Regions from separate parts of the Mesorhizobium sp. AA22 genome, predicted to be linked through region 1. Evidence: riboswitches for the same ligand, from Rfam matches in the RefSeq annotation. Region 1 holds a riboswitch; the other holds the start of a gene.
The links. Region 1 has a riboswitch for thiamine pyrophosphate ahead of thiB (thiamine ABC transporter substrate binding subunit). Riboswitches for the same ligand answer to the same signal wherever they lie in the genome.
Positions count from the first base shown of each region.

Region 2: another riboswitch for thiamine pyrophosphate. It lies ahead of A9K68_RS13595 (YkoF family thiamine/hydroxymethylpyrimidine-binding protein); the one in region 1 lies ahead of thiB (thiamine ABC transporter substrate binding subunit).

Region 1 covers NZ_CP048406.1:1,270,432-1,275,401, reverse strand. Annotated here, with positions in the region: gene thiP (thiamine/thiamine pyrophosphate ABC transporter permease) at 1-1,187, opposite strand, end outside; gene thiB (thiamine ABC transporter substrate binding subunit) at 1,448-2,461, opposite strand; TPP riboswitch at 2,505-2,619, opposite strand; gene A9K68_RS06055 (thiamine diphosphokinase) at 2,722-3,366, shown strand; gene A9K68_RS06050 (ABC-F family ATP-binding cassette domain-containing protein) at 3,368-4,970, shown strand, end outside.
Region 2 covers NZ_CP048406.1:2,791,568-2,796,537, forward strand. Annotated here, with positions in the region: gene A9K68_RS13585 (aspartate aminotransferase family protein) at 1-547, shown strand, start outside; gene A9K68_RS13590 (DUF2934 domain-containing protein) at 1,608-1,976, opposite strand; TPP riboswitch at 2,301-2,412, shown strand; gene A9K68_RS13595 (YkoF family thiamine/hydroxymethylpyrimidine-binding protein) at 2,403-3,011, shown strand; gene A9K68_RS13600 (alcohol dehydrogenase family protein) at 3,021-4,130, opposite strand; gene A9K68_RS13605 (aspartate aminotransferase family protein) at 4,139-4,970, opposite strand, start outside.

The DNA of each region.
Region 1 (4,970 bases):
AACCAGCCGGCGCCGATTACGATGGGCGGCACGACGAGGACGAGGCCGGCGCCGGTATCGGTGGCGTATTCGAGCAGCGTCTTGGCGTCGACGCGACGCCTCAAGGCCAGCGCCCGTCGTGCCATGACGAGCGACAGCGACAGCGCCACTGAAAGCAGCGCCGCCAGCAAGGCGAGCACGGCGCTGGTCAGCGTTGCCTGCCGCACCGCGCGCTCGGCCGCCAGCCGGCCGAGATCGGCGCCAAGGCCTGACGTCACCGTGGCCGCCATCGGCCCGGCGACGAACAGCAATGCCAGAACGATCAATGCTGCGTTCAGCGCGGTCTCGGCCGTACCAGCCGAAAGATACCGGCGCGGTGCCACCGGCAGGTTGGCGTCGGCGACGGTGTTGGCGCCAAGCCGCATCAATGCAAGCACCACGATGAAGGTCAGCGCGATCTGCAGCAGTGTCAGCGTCACCGCGCGGGCAGGATCGAAATCGAAACGCAGCGCCTGATAGATGGCGACCTCCAGTGTCGTCGCGCCCGGCCCACCGCCCAGCGTGAGCACGATGGTAAAGGATGTGATGCAGAGCATGAAGACAAGCCCGGCGACCCCTGGCAGTGCCGCACGCAGCGTCGGCCATTCGATCAACCGGAATGCGGGCCTGGCGCCCATGCCGAGCTGGCTCGCCAGCCGCCACTGGTCGGCCGGCACTGTCGCCAGCGCCTCGAGGAACAGCCGCGTCGCCAGCGGCAGATTGAAGAAGACATGGGCTACGAGGATGCCGGACAGGCCGTATATGCCCGGCCAGCCCTGACCGCCAATCGCGGTGAGCACGCCGGCGAAATAGCCGGCACGGCCATAGAGAGCCAGAATGCCGAGTGCGGCGACGATGGCCGGCAGCGCAAGCGGCACGGCGAAGAGCTGCAGGATCAAGCCACGACCAAAGAAGCGCGGATGCCGCGACAGCGCCCGCGCAACGAACAGCGCCGGTACGACGGAAAGCAGTGTCGACAGCAAAGCCTGCCACAGCGTGAAACGGGCGACACGGAAGAGGTAGGAATCGAAAGTCGACGCGGCGCCGGTCGGGTTGCGTGTAGCTTCAAGGATGAGCCCGGCGAACGCTCCGCCGATCAGCAGCGCAACAGCGGCAAGCGCGATGGTGCCGGCGGCGACGCGGGGATCGGCAGGATATCCGGTATGCATGCCGCCCTGCCTGGTTCAACGATCGTCGAAGCAGAAAATATGGCTGAGGCCGAGTTCCCGCCCACGCCCCTCTGTCCTGCCCTCCTTGCCAAAACTTGGCATCTCCCCCTCAAGGGGGGAGATTGGCAGCTTTACCCTCGCCTCAATCTTTCGACTTCGATTGGCGAAAGCGGAAGTGACATCCGATCTCCCCCCTTGAGGGGGAGATGTCCGGCAGGACAGAGGGGGGCACCGTAAAGTGATCATCTTTCAATCACAAACTACTTGCTCATCACCGACAGCCATTCGTCGACCCAGGCCTTGCGGTTGGCGGCGACCTCTTCGGGGCTGAACAGCAAAGTCTTGGTCGGCTTGACGAGCTTGTCGAAGGCCGGATTGAGCGGCTTGTCAGTTTTGCCGGCAGGAAACATCCAGTTGGTCTCGGGGATGACATCCTGGAATTTCGGCCCGGTCATGAAAGTCAAGAACTGTTTCGCCAACCGGTTCTTCGCACCCGTGGTGGTTAAGCCGGCAACCTCGATCTGCAGATACTCGCCCTCCTCGAAGGACGCCGCCTGATAGCGTTCGGTGTTTTCGGCGACCATGTGATAGGCCGGCGACGTGGTATAGGACAGCACCATCGGCGCCTCACCCTTGGTGAACAGGCCATAGGCCTCGCTCCAGCCCGGCGTCACGGTGAGCACCTTTGCCTTAAGCTTGGCCCAGGCTTCCGGCGCCTTGTCGCCATAGACCGACCTCACCCACAACAGCAGGCCGAGACCGGGCGTCGAGGTGCGCGGATCCTGGATGACGATCTTCTCATCGGCATTGCCGTCGACCAATTCCTTCAGGCTCTTCGGCGGGGTCTTTAGCTTTTCGGTGTCGTAGACGACGGCGAAATAGCCATAGTCGAACGGCACGAAAATATTGTCGCTCCAGCCACCCGGCACATTGACGTCGATGACGACGCCATGCGGCGAAAACAGGCCGGTGGCCTTGGCTTCGGCCGTCAGATTTGTGTCGAGGCCGAGCACGATGTCGGCCTTGGTTGCGGCGCCTTCCAGCTTGACGCGGTTGAGCAGGGCGACGCCGTCGGCGACCGCGACGAATTCGAGAGTACAGCCGCATTCGGCCTCGAAGGCCTTCTTCACCGCGGGGCCTGGACCCCAGTCGGCGGTGAAGCTCTCATAGGTATAGACGGTGAGTTTTTCCTGCGCGGATGCCGGCCCGATGCCGGCGAGAAGGGCCGCCGCAAGCAGCATTGCCGAAACAAGAGTGTATGAAAACGTGCGCATCGGCGCCTCCTTCGTTCACGTTGAAAGGAATTGAGGCGTCGGGCTGTCCGAAACGTCTAATCCCTCCGCCGGTACAAACCGGATCAGGTTCAGCGGGTTGGCATGGTTGCCTCTCAGCTGGTCCGCGAAGATCGCGTCCAGCACCCCGTTAGAGCGTTTCGACACATAGGCCCGGCCCAGGTGTGGCGCAAGCGGAAGTTTGCCGGGCATCCGGAACGCGGCCTTCCGTTTCGCAAGCAGGGCTGGTAAGGGCCACGCATATGAGCAAATTCACCATCCTGCTTGGCGGCGATCTTATCCGCACGCCGCTGCTCGACCGCCAGGTCGCTGGCACGCGTGTCATCGCCGCCGACGCCGGCATGAGCCATGCCCGGACGCTGAGCCTGACGCCGGAACTCTGGGTCGGCGACTTCGATTCGGTGCCGGCGGAGCTGCCGGACGAGCTGGCCGCCGTGCCCCGCCAGGTGTTTCCGGCAGAAAAGGACAAGACCGACGGCGAACTGGCTATCGCCGCCGCGCTCGAACGCGGCGCGACCAGCCTCGTGCTTGCCGGCGCGTTCGGTGGCAAGCGGACCGACCACGCCTTCTTGCACCTGGCGCTCAGCGTCCGACTGGCCGAGGCAGGGACGGACGTGCTTTTGACCAGCGGCGCACAGGAAGGCACCCCCTTGCTTCGCGGAAAGGCCGGCTTCGACTACGCGGATGGCACGCTGTTTTCGATTCTCGGCTTTTCCGACCTTTCCGGCCTGACCGTGACCGGCGCCAAATGGCCGCTGAACCATATCGAGGTGGCGTTCGGCTCGTCGCTGACCATTTCCAATGAGGTCAAGGGCCGGCTCGAAATCGCGCTGGGCAGCGGCCGCGCGCTGTTGCTCGCCCACCCATTCCCGCTTACCGAAAGCTGACATGGCGCCGCCACTTCTCAATCTCGACGGGATAAAACTGACCTTCGGTGGCACGCCGCTGCTCGACGGAGCGGAACTGATGGCGTCGGCGGGCGACAAGATCGCTTTGGTCGGCCGCAACGGCTCGGGCAAATCGACGTTGCTCAAGATCGCTGCGGGATTGATCGAGCCGCAGGACGGCGAGGTGTTCCGCCAGCCTTCGGCGACAGTGCGCTACCTGCCGCAAATGCCCGACATGGACGGTTTCGCCAGCGTCCGCGCCTATGTCGAGGCGGGGCTCGGACCCGCCGACGATCCCTACCGCGCCGCCTATCTGATGGAGCATCTCGGCCTGTCCGGCGAGGAACCGCCGAACGATCTCTCCGGCGGCGAGGCGCGCCGTGCTGCCCTCGCCCGCGTCATGGCGCCGGAGCCCGACATTCTCCTCCTTGATGAGCCGACCAACCATCTCGACCTGTCGGTCATCGAGTGGCTGGAGGAGGAGCTTGCCCGCACCTCTTCGGCGCTGATCGTCATCTCGCACGACCGCCGTTTCCTCGAGCGCGTGTCACGCGCCACTGTCTGGCTCGATCGCGGCCAGACCCGCAGGCTCGACAAGGGCTTTGGCCATTTCGAGGAATGGCGCGACAACGTGCTGGAAGAAGAAGAGCGCGAGCAGCACAAGCTTGGCCGCCAGATCGTACGCGAGGAGCACTGGTTGCGCTACGGCGTGACGGCAAGGCGCAAGCGCAACATGCGCCGGCTCGGCGAACTGCAGACCATGCGCCAGCGTTTTCGTGGCCACCGCGGCGCCGAGGGTGCGGCGACCATGGTGGCCAGCGACGCCGCCGAATCCGGCAAGCTGGTGATCGAGGCCAAGAACATCGAGAAGAGCTTTGGCGATCTTACCGTGGTCAAGGGCTTCTCGATCCGCATCCAGCGCGGCGATCGTGTCGGCCTGGTCGGGCCGAACGGCGCCGGCAAGACGACGCTGCTGAAGATGCTGACCGGCGAATTGAAGCCGGACTCAGGCTCGGTGCGGCTCGGCACCAATCTGGAGATCGCCACGCTCGACCAGAAGCGCGAGGCGGACGACCGGGCCGAAACGCTGGCGCAATACCTCACCGACGGGCGCGGCGAGAACCTTGTCATCAATGGCGAGCAGCGCCACGTCGTCTCCTATATGAAGGATTTCCTGTTCAAGCCGGAACAGGCGCGCACGCCGGTGCGCGAGCTTTCGGGCGGCGAGCGGGCGCGGCTGCTGCTCGCCCGTGTGCTGGCGCGGCCGGCAAACCTGCTGGTGCTCGACGAGCCGACCAACGATCTCGACATGGAGACACTGGAACTGCTTCAGGAACTGGTCGCCGGTTTTGCCGGTACCGTCATCCTGGTTAGCCACGACCGCGATTTCCTCGATCGCACCGTGACCAGCCTGATCGCGCCGGACGGCGGCGGCCGCTGGATCGAATATGCCGGCGGCTATTCCGACATGCTGGCGCAGCGCGGCGGCACCAGGCTGGACAACCGCAAGCCACGGCCGCCAAAGGCGGAGACCAGCGAAGTGGCGGCGGCAGGCAGGACCGAAGCAGCTGCGCCGAAGGGTCCGGCAAAGAAACTGTCGTTCA
Region 2 (4,970 bases), 1.5 Mb from region 1:
CATCAGGCCCGACATCATGGTGCTGTCGAAACAGATCTCTTCCTCCTACCTGCCGATCTCGGCCCTGCTGATCAACGAAAAAGTTTTCGAGCCGATTGCCGACGAAAGCAATCGCATTGGCACCTTCGGCCACGGCTTCACCGGCGGCGGCCATCCCGTTGCGGCCGCGGTCGCGTTGGAGAACCTGAAGCTGATCGAGGAGCGCGATCTCGTCGGCAATGCGCGCACGGTCGGCGCGCATATGCAGAAGCGGCTGCGCAAGTTCGCGTCGCACCCGCTTGTCGGCGAGGTGCGCGGCGTCGGCCTGATCGCGGCGGTCGAACTGGTCGGCGACAAGGCGAGCAAGGCGCCGTGGGAGACGGCCGGCGCGCTTGGCGGGCTCGTCAACGGCTTTATGCAACAGAACGGCGTCATCTCGCGCAACATGGGCGACGCGCTGGCCTTCTGCCCGCCGCTGATCATCACCGAACCCCAGGTCGATCAGGTGGTCGACGCGTTTGAAAGATCACTCGAAGCCGCGGTCAAGCAGGTCGAACCTGAAACCTGAAACAAAAAACTGCCTCAGCGGACTACTATGCCTGCTCAGGCTGCTGACAGCGCGTTCGGCTAAGGTTGCAGGTCGGGTTAAGGACGAACTTTAGGGACTAGTGCTAAAGACCTGTTTCCGGGTTCCAAAACGGATGTGGTCGTGAAAGTCTTCGCGACCGGACATCTTGCTCGATTGGGTCGAACAATGAGAAGCCAACTTCGTTTCATTATGCATACTGATGACGAGGCTGCTCTGGTAACCGAACTTTTGCGCGATCCGGCTATCCTGTTCGTCGATGGCCCGCGGTGGAAGACGGTCACGCCCCCAACCACTCGAGACATTTCTGCTCGGCAGTTACTGCATAATCTGGTCTCCCGAGGACCTGCCACGGCTTTCAGCGGAGTTCATTCAGGCACATAACGATTGGTATTGCCGTGATGAGAATTCCACGATTCAATTCCTGCGATGCAAGATGACCGAAACAGTCATAGTGGAGGGCAGTTTCGCGATCTCGACGGGACCTGCGGAAGCTAACGCCGCGGCCAACGTCGAACGCAGGTACAAGTTCCTGTGCCGTGCAATCAAGAGAACCTACCGGAACTCGGTCGTTCAGTGGCGCAATCCGCGCCGGCCGGACGCACCGGCCGGACCATCCAGGTCAGCAAACCCAAGTGCGCCCGACCGGTCGCTGTGGGTTGGACCAGCGGCGATGACGTGGATGGCTGGCCATGCTGATCGACAGGTCAAACCTTCCTCACTGGTTTTGTGGAGGAAACGATAATCGAACCGGGCTGATGCACTGCTTTCTACCCACACGCGATGCGGGCAGACTTCGACATTGTGTGGGGAACGTGCGGTCGGCCACGCTGACGGAACTCATCAGGACAGGGCCTGCTCCTCGTGAAGCTGGAACATTCCCGGCGCTGATCGCAGCCGACGCTGCTCGTCGAAACGCGCGCATCATCGAGCGTTGAAGGCGAAACGCGTTCGGCCGATGCGGCGGTCCGCTTGGGGGGCGAAGATTGAAAATCTGCGGCGGTGGTCGAGTACAGCGATGGGCTGCCTGGACAGCCGGCGGTTACCTTTCGGATGCTCTAAGGCTCCGCGCCGCCTCATCGAGTGCCAGCGGATCGTCACCGAGGCGGTCGATGAGGTCTTGAGCTTGGTCGCCGGTGATGCCTGTTCTCATCGCCAGCGCTTCCGCTGCCTCAACATCCAATTGACCAGCGGCGCGGTTGCCTTTCTTCACTCGGCTTTGGGTCTGCGTGGGAGCTGGCACATCGGCACCAGATATTGCCGGTGGGCGAGCACCAAGCGAGCGGTCTTCGTTCTCAATTTCGACGGTCGCCTGATTCCAATGGCGCTCGTGCAGACCGTGCGTCTGGCCTTCTCGTTCCCAGATCTCATATGCGCGGCGCCGAATGCGTTCGTGTTTGTCGTCTGACATGGTCGTTCCTCCTTGTTAGGTTTTCACCCAACGCGAAGGAGCGTCGGAACGATCCCACCCTGCACGCCGATTTCGGACAAAAGAGGGGAAGGCTGGCTTCCGGAAGACCATGCCTGCGGCGTTGCGATGCTGCGATGATTTAGGTGGCCCGGAGCAAATCCTCGTGCGGTGCTCGAGAGCAAGTCCTCCATCGCGCTGAAGGGTGCAGCATTGTTTTCCCTACGGAAACGCGCTTCAGGAGAAAGTTCGGCTCCTGCAGCACGATGCCAGACTAAATTAGAGCTGGCCATTGCTTGAACATCGTGCGCGCAGCTGCTACGTCGCCCATATCGACAGGGGCGCTCCGTATTGCCGGGGCTGAGATGGAAGGTGCAAGCCTTCGGTCCCTCAAGCTGATCTGGGTAATGCCAGCGGAGCGAGGCGACTATGTTTTCAGGTGCACAGATTTCCCTGTATCCGATGTGCGATGACTTCGTCGGCGTCATCCTCAAGGCAATTTCGGCGATGGATTTCTATCGGCCGAATTTCCGCATTGAGACCGACGACATCTCGACGCTGATCGTCGGCCCGCCGGAACAGCTTTTTCCGGCCATACGCGATCTGTTCGCCTCGGCGGCGGCAAGTGGTGTGCATTGCGTGTTATCGGCGACCTTGTCGCGTGGCTGCCCTGGCGAGCGTGACGATCCGATCTGCACCCCGATTTCCGGCAGCAGCCACGAGCTGTCCCTGGCCGAGCGCATCGGCGCGGCGCGGGCGCATGTCGACGGTGCGAAAAAACTCGGACAAGAGGTCGCCGCGCAGTTCTCGCTCTATCCGCTCGGCGAGGGCCACCACATGGACGAGATCTACGGCTGCATCGACTTCCTCAAGGCCTCGGGGGTCTTCGACAGGTCGAAGAATTTCTGCACGAAGCTGAGGGGCGACGCTGGACCGGTGTTCGCGACGCTGTCGGAAGCTTTCCTTCGCTTCGGCGCGCCGCAAGGCCATGTCGCGCTCGACCTTACCGTGTCGGCGAACAGCCCGAGCCCTCGTTAGCCTTGGTTGTCAACGGGTTGCAGCGAGATCCGAGACGGCATCCGGAACGACCACCAGCTTGCCGACGAAATCCTTGGCAATGAAATCCGCCTGGGCGCGGTGGAAATCGGACAGCCTGTAGACGCCGCCGACCAGCGGCCGGATTTTCTTGTCCTCGATGTAGCCGACGATGCGGCGAAAATCGTGTCGCGTGCCCTGACTGGACCCGTGCAGCTGCAACTGCTTGAGATACATGGTGCGCAGATCGAGCTGCACGACCGGGCCGGCAATCGCGCCGGCCGTCGTGTAGCGACCTTCGGGCCTGAGGATGCGCAAGAGGTCGTTGAACATGGCGCCGCCGACCAGGTCAGCAACCACGTCGATCGGCCGGCCCTCGGTCGCTGCGTTCACGGCGGCGGGCAGGTCGGCGATGCCACGAGTGATCACCGCTTCGGCCCCGATGTCGAGCACCGCCTTTTCCTTGCCCTTGCCGACGACGGCATAGGGTATGGCGCCGCGCGCCCGCGCCAGCTGCACGATGCCGGAGCCGACGCCGCCAGAAGCGCCAGTGACCAGCACACGCTCGCCAGCCCTTAGTGCGGCACGTTCCAGCATCTGTTCGCCGGTGAGATAGGCACAGCAGAAGGTGGCGAGTTCGACGTCGGTCAGCTCGGTGGCGACGACATGGGCATTCTCGGCCGGCACAGCCTGGTACTCGGCATAGCCGCCGTCACGGCCGTGGCCCATATAGTCGATGTCGGCAAGCGAATCGTCGTCGCGGTTGTAGATCGAGAAGTCGACCATCACCCGCTCGCCGATACGGTCCGGCGAGACGCCATCGCCGACGGCGACGATGTGGCCGACCGTGTCTGTGCCCTGGATGCGCGGGAAAGTCAGCGTGTTGCCTTGGCGGCGCCAAGTCGATACCGCGGCAGCATCTTCCTCCGTGCCATAGGCGCCCTGACGCACCCAGACATCGGTGTTGTTCATGCCGCAAGCGGTGACCTTGACCAGCACTTCACCTGGGGCGGGCGAGGGCACTTTCACGTCGGTGCGGTAGACGAGCTTTTCCGGCCCGCCGTGACCGGTCAGCTGCACGGCGGCCATGGTGGCGGGGAGGGTTTTGGTCATGGCGTTCATGTCGATCTTCAGATGTTTGCAAACACGCTTTTCACCGCATCGGCCGTCTTCGAGACGATGATGTCGGCCTCTTCGCGGGTGAGGCAGAGCGGCGGCGCAAAGCCGAGAATGTCGCCCTGCGGCATGGCGCGGCCGATGACACCGCTTGCGGCGAGGGCGGTTGCGACCTGCGGCCCGATCTTTTGCGATGCATCGAAGAACACGCGATCATTTCTGTCGGCGACGAACTCGATTGCCGCCAGCATGCCGTCGCCGCGCACCTCGCCGACGTTTTTGTGGCCGCCGGCGGCTTTCGCTAGTTCGGCACGGAAATAGGCGCCTGTCTCGGCGGCGTTGGTCACCAGGTCCATCTCGTCGATCAGTTCGAGGTTGGCGACACCGGCGGCAACGCAGATCGGATGCGCCGAATAGGTCCAGCCATGGCCGAGCGAGCCGAGCTTGTCGGAACCCTGCACCAGCACCTGCCAGACCTTGTCCGAGACGATGACGCCCGACAGCGGCGCATAGGCCGAGGTCAGGCCCTTGGCGATGGTGATCAGGTCGGGCTTGATGCCGTAATGGTCGGAGCCGAACATGGTGCCCAGCCGGCCGAAGCCGGTGACCACTTCGTCGGAGACCAGCAGCACGTCGTATTTCTTCAGCACCGCCTGGATCTTTTCCCAATAGAGGGCGGGCGGCGGCACAATGCCGCCGGTGCCGAGGATCGGCTCGCCGATGAAGGCGGCAACCGTGTCCGGGCCTTCAGCCAGGATCATCTCTTCGAGCTTGTCGGCGCAGTATTGGGAAAACTGCTCCTCGCTCAGCGAGCGGTCGGTACGGCGGAAATAATAGGGCGCCTCG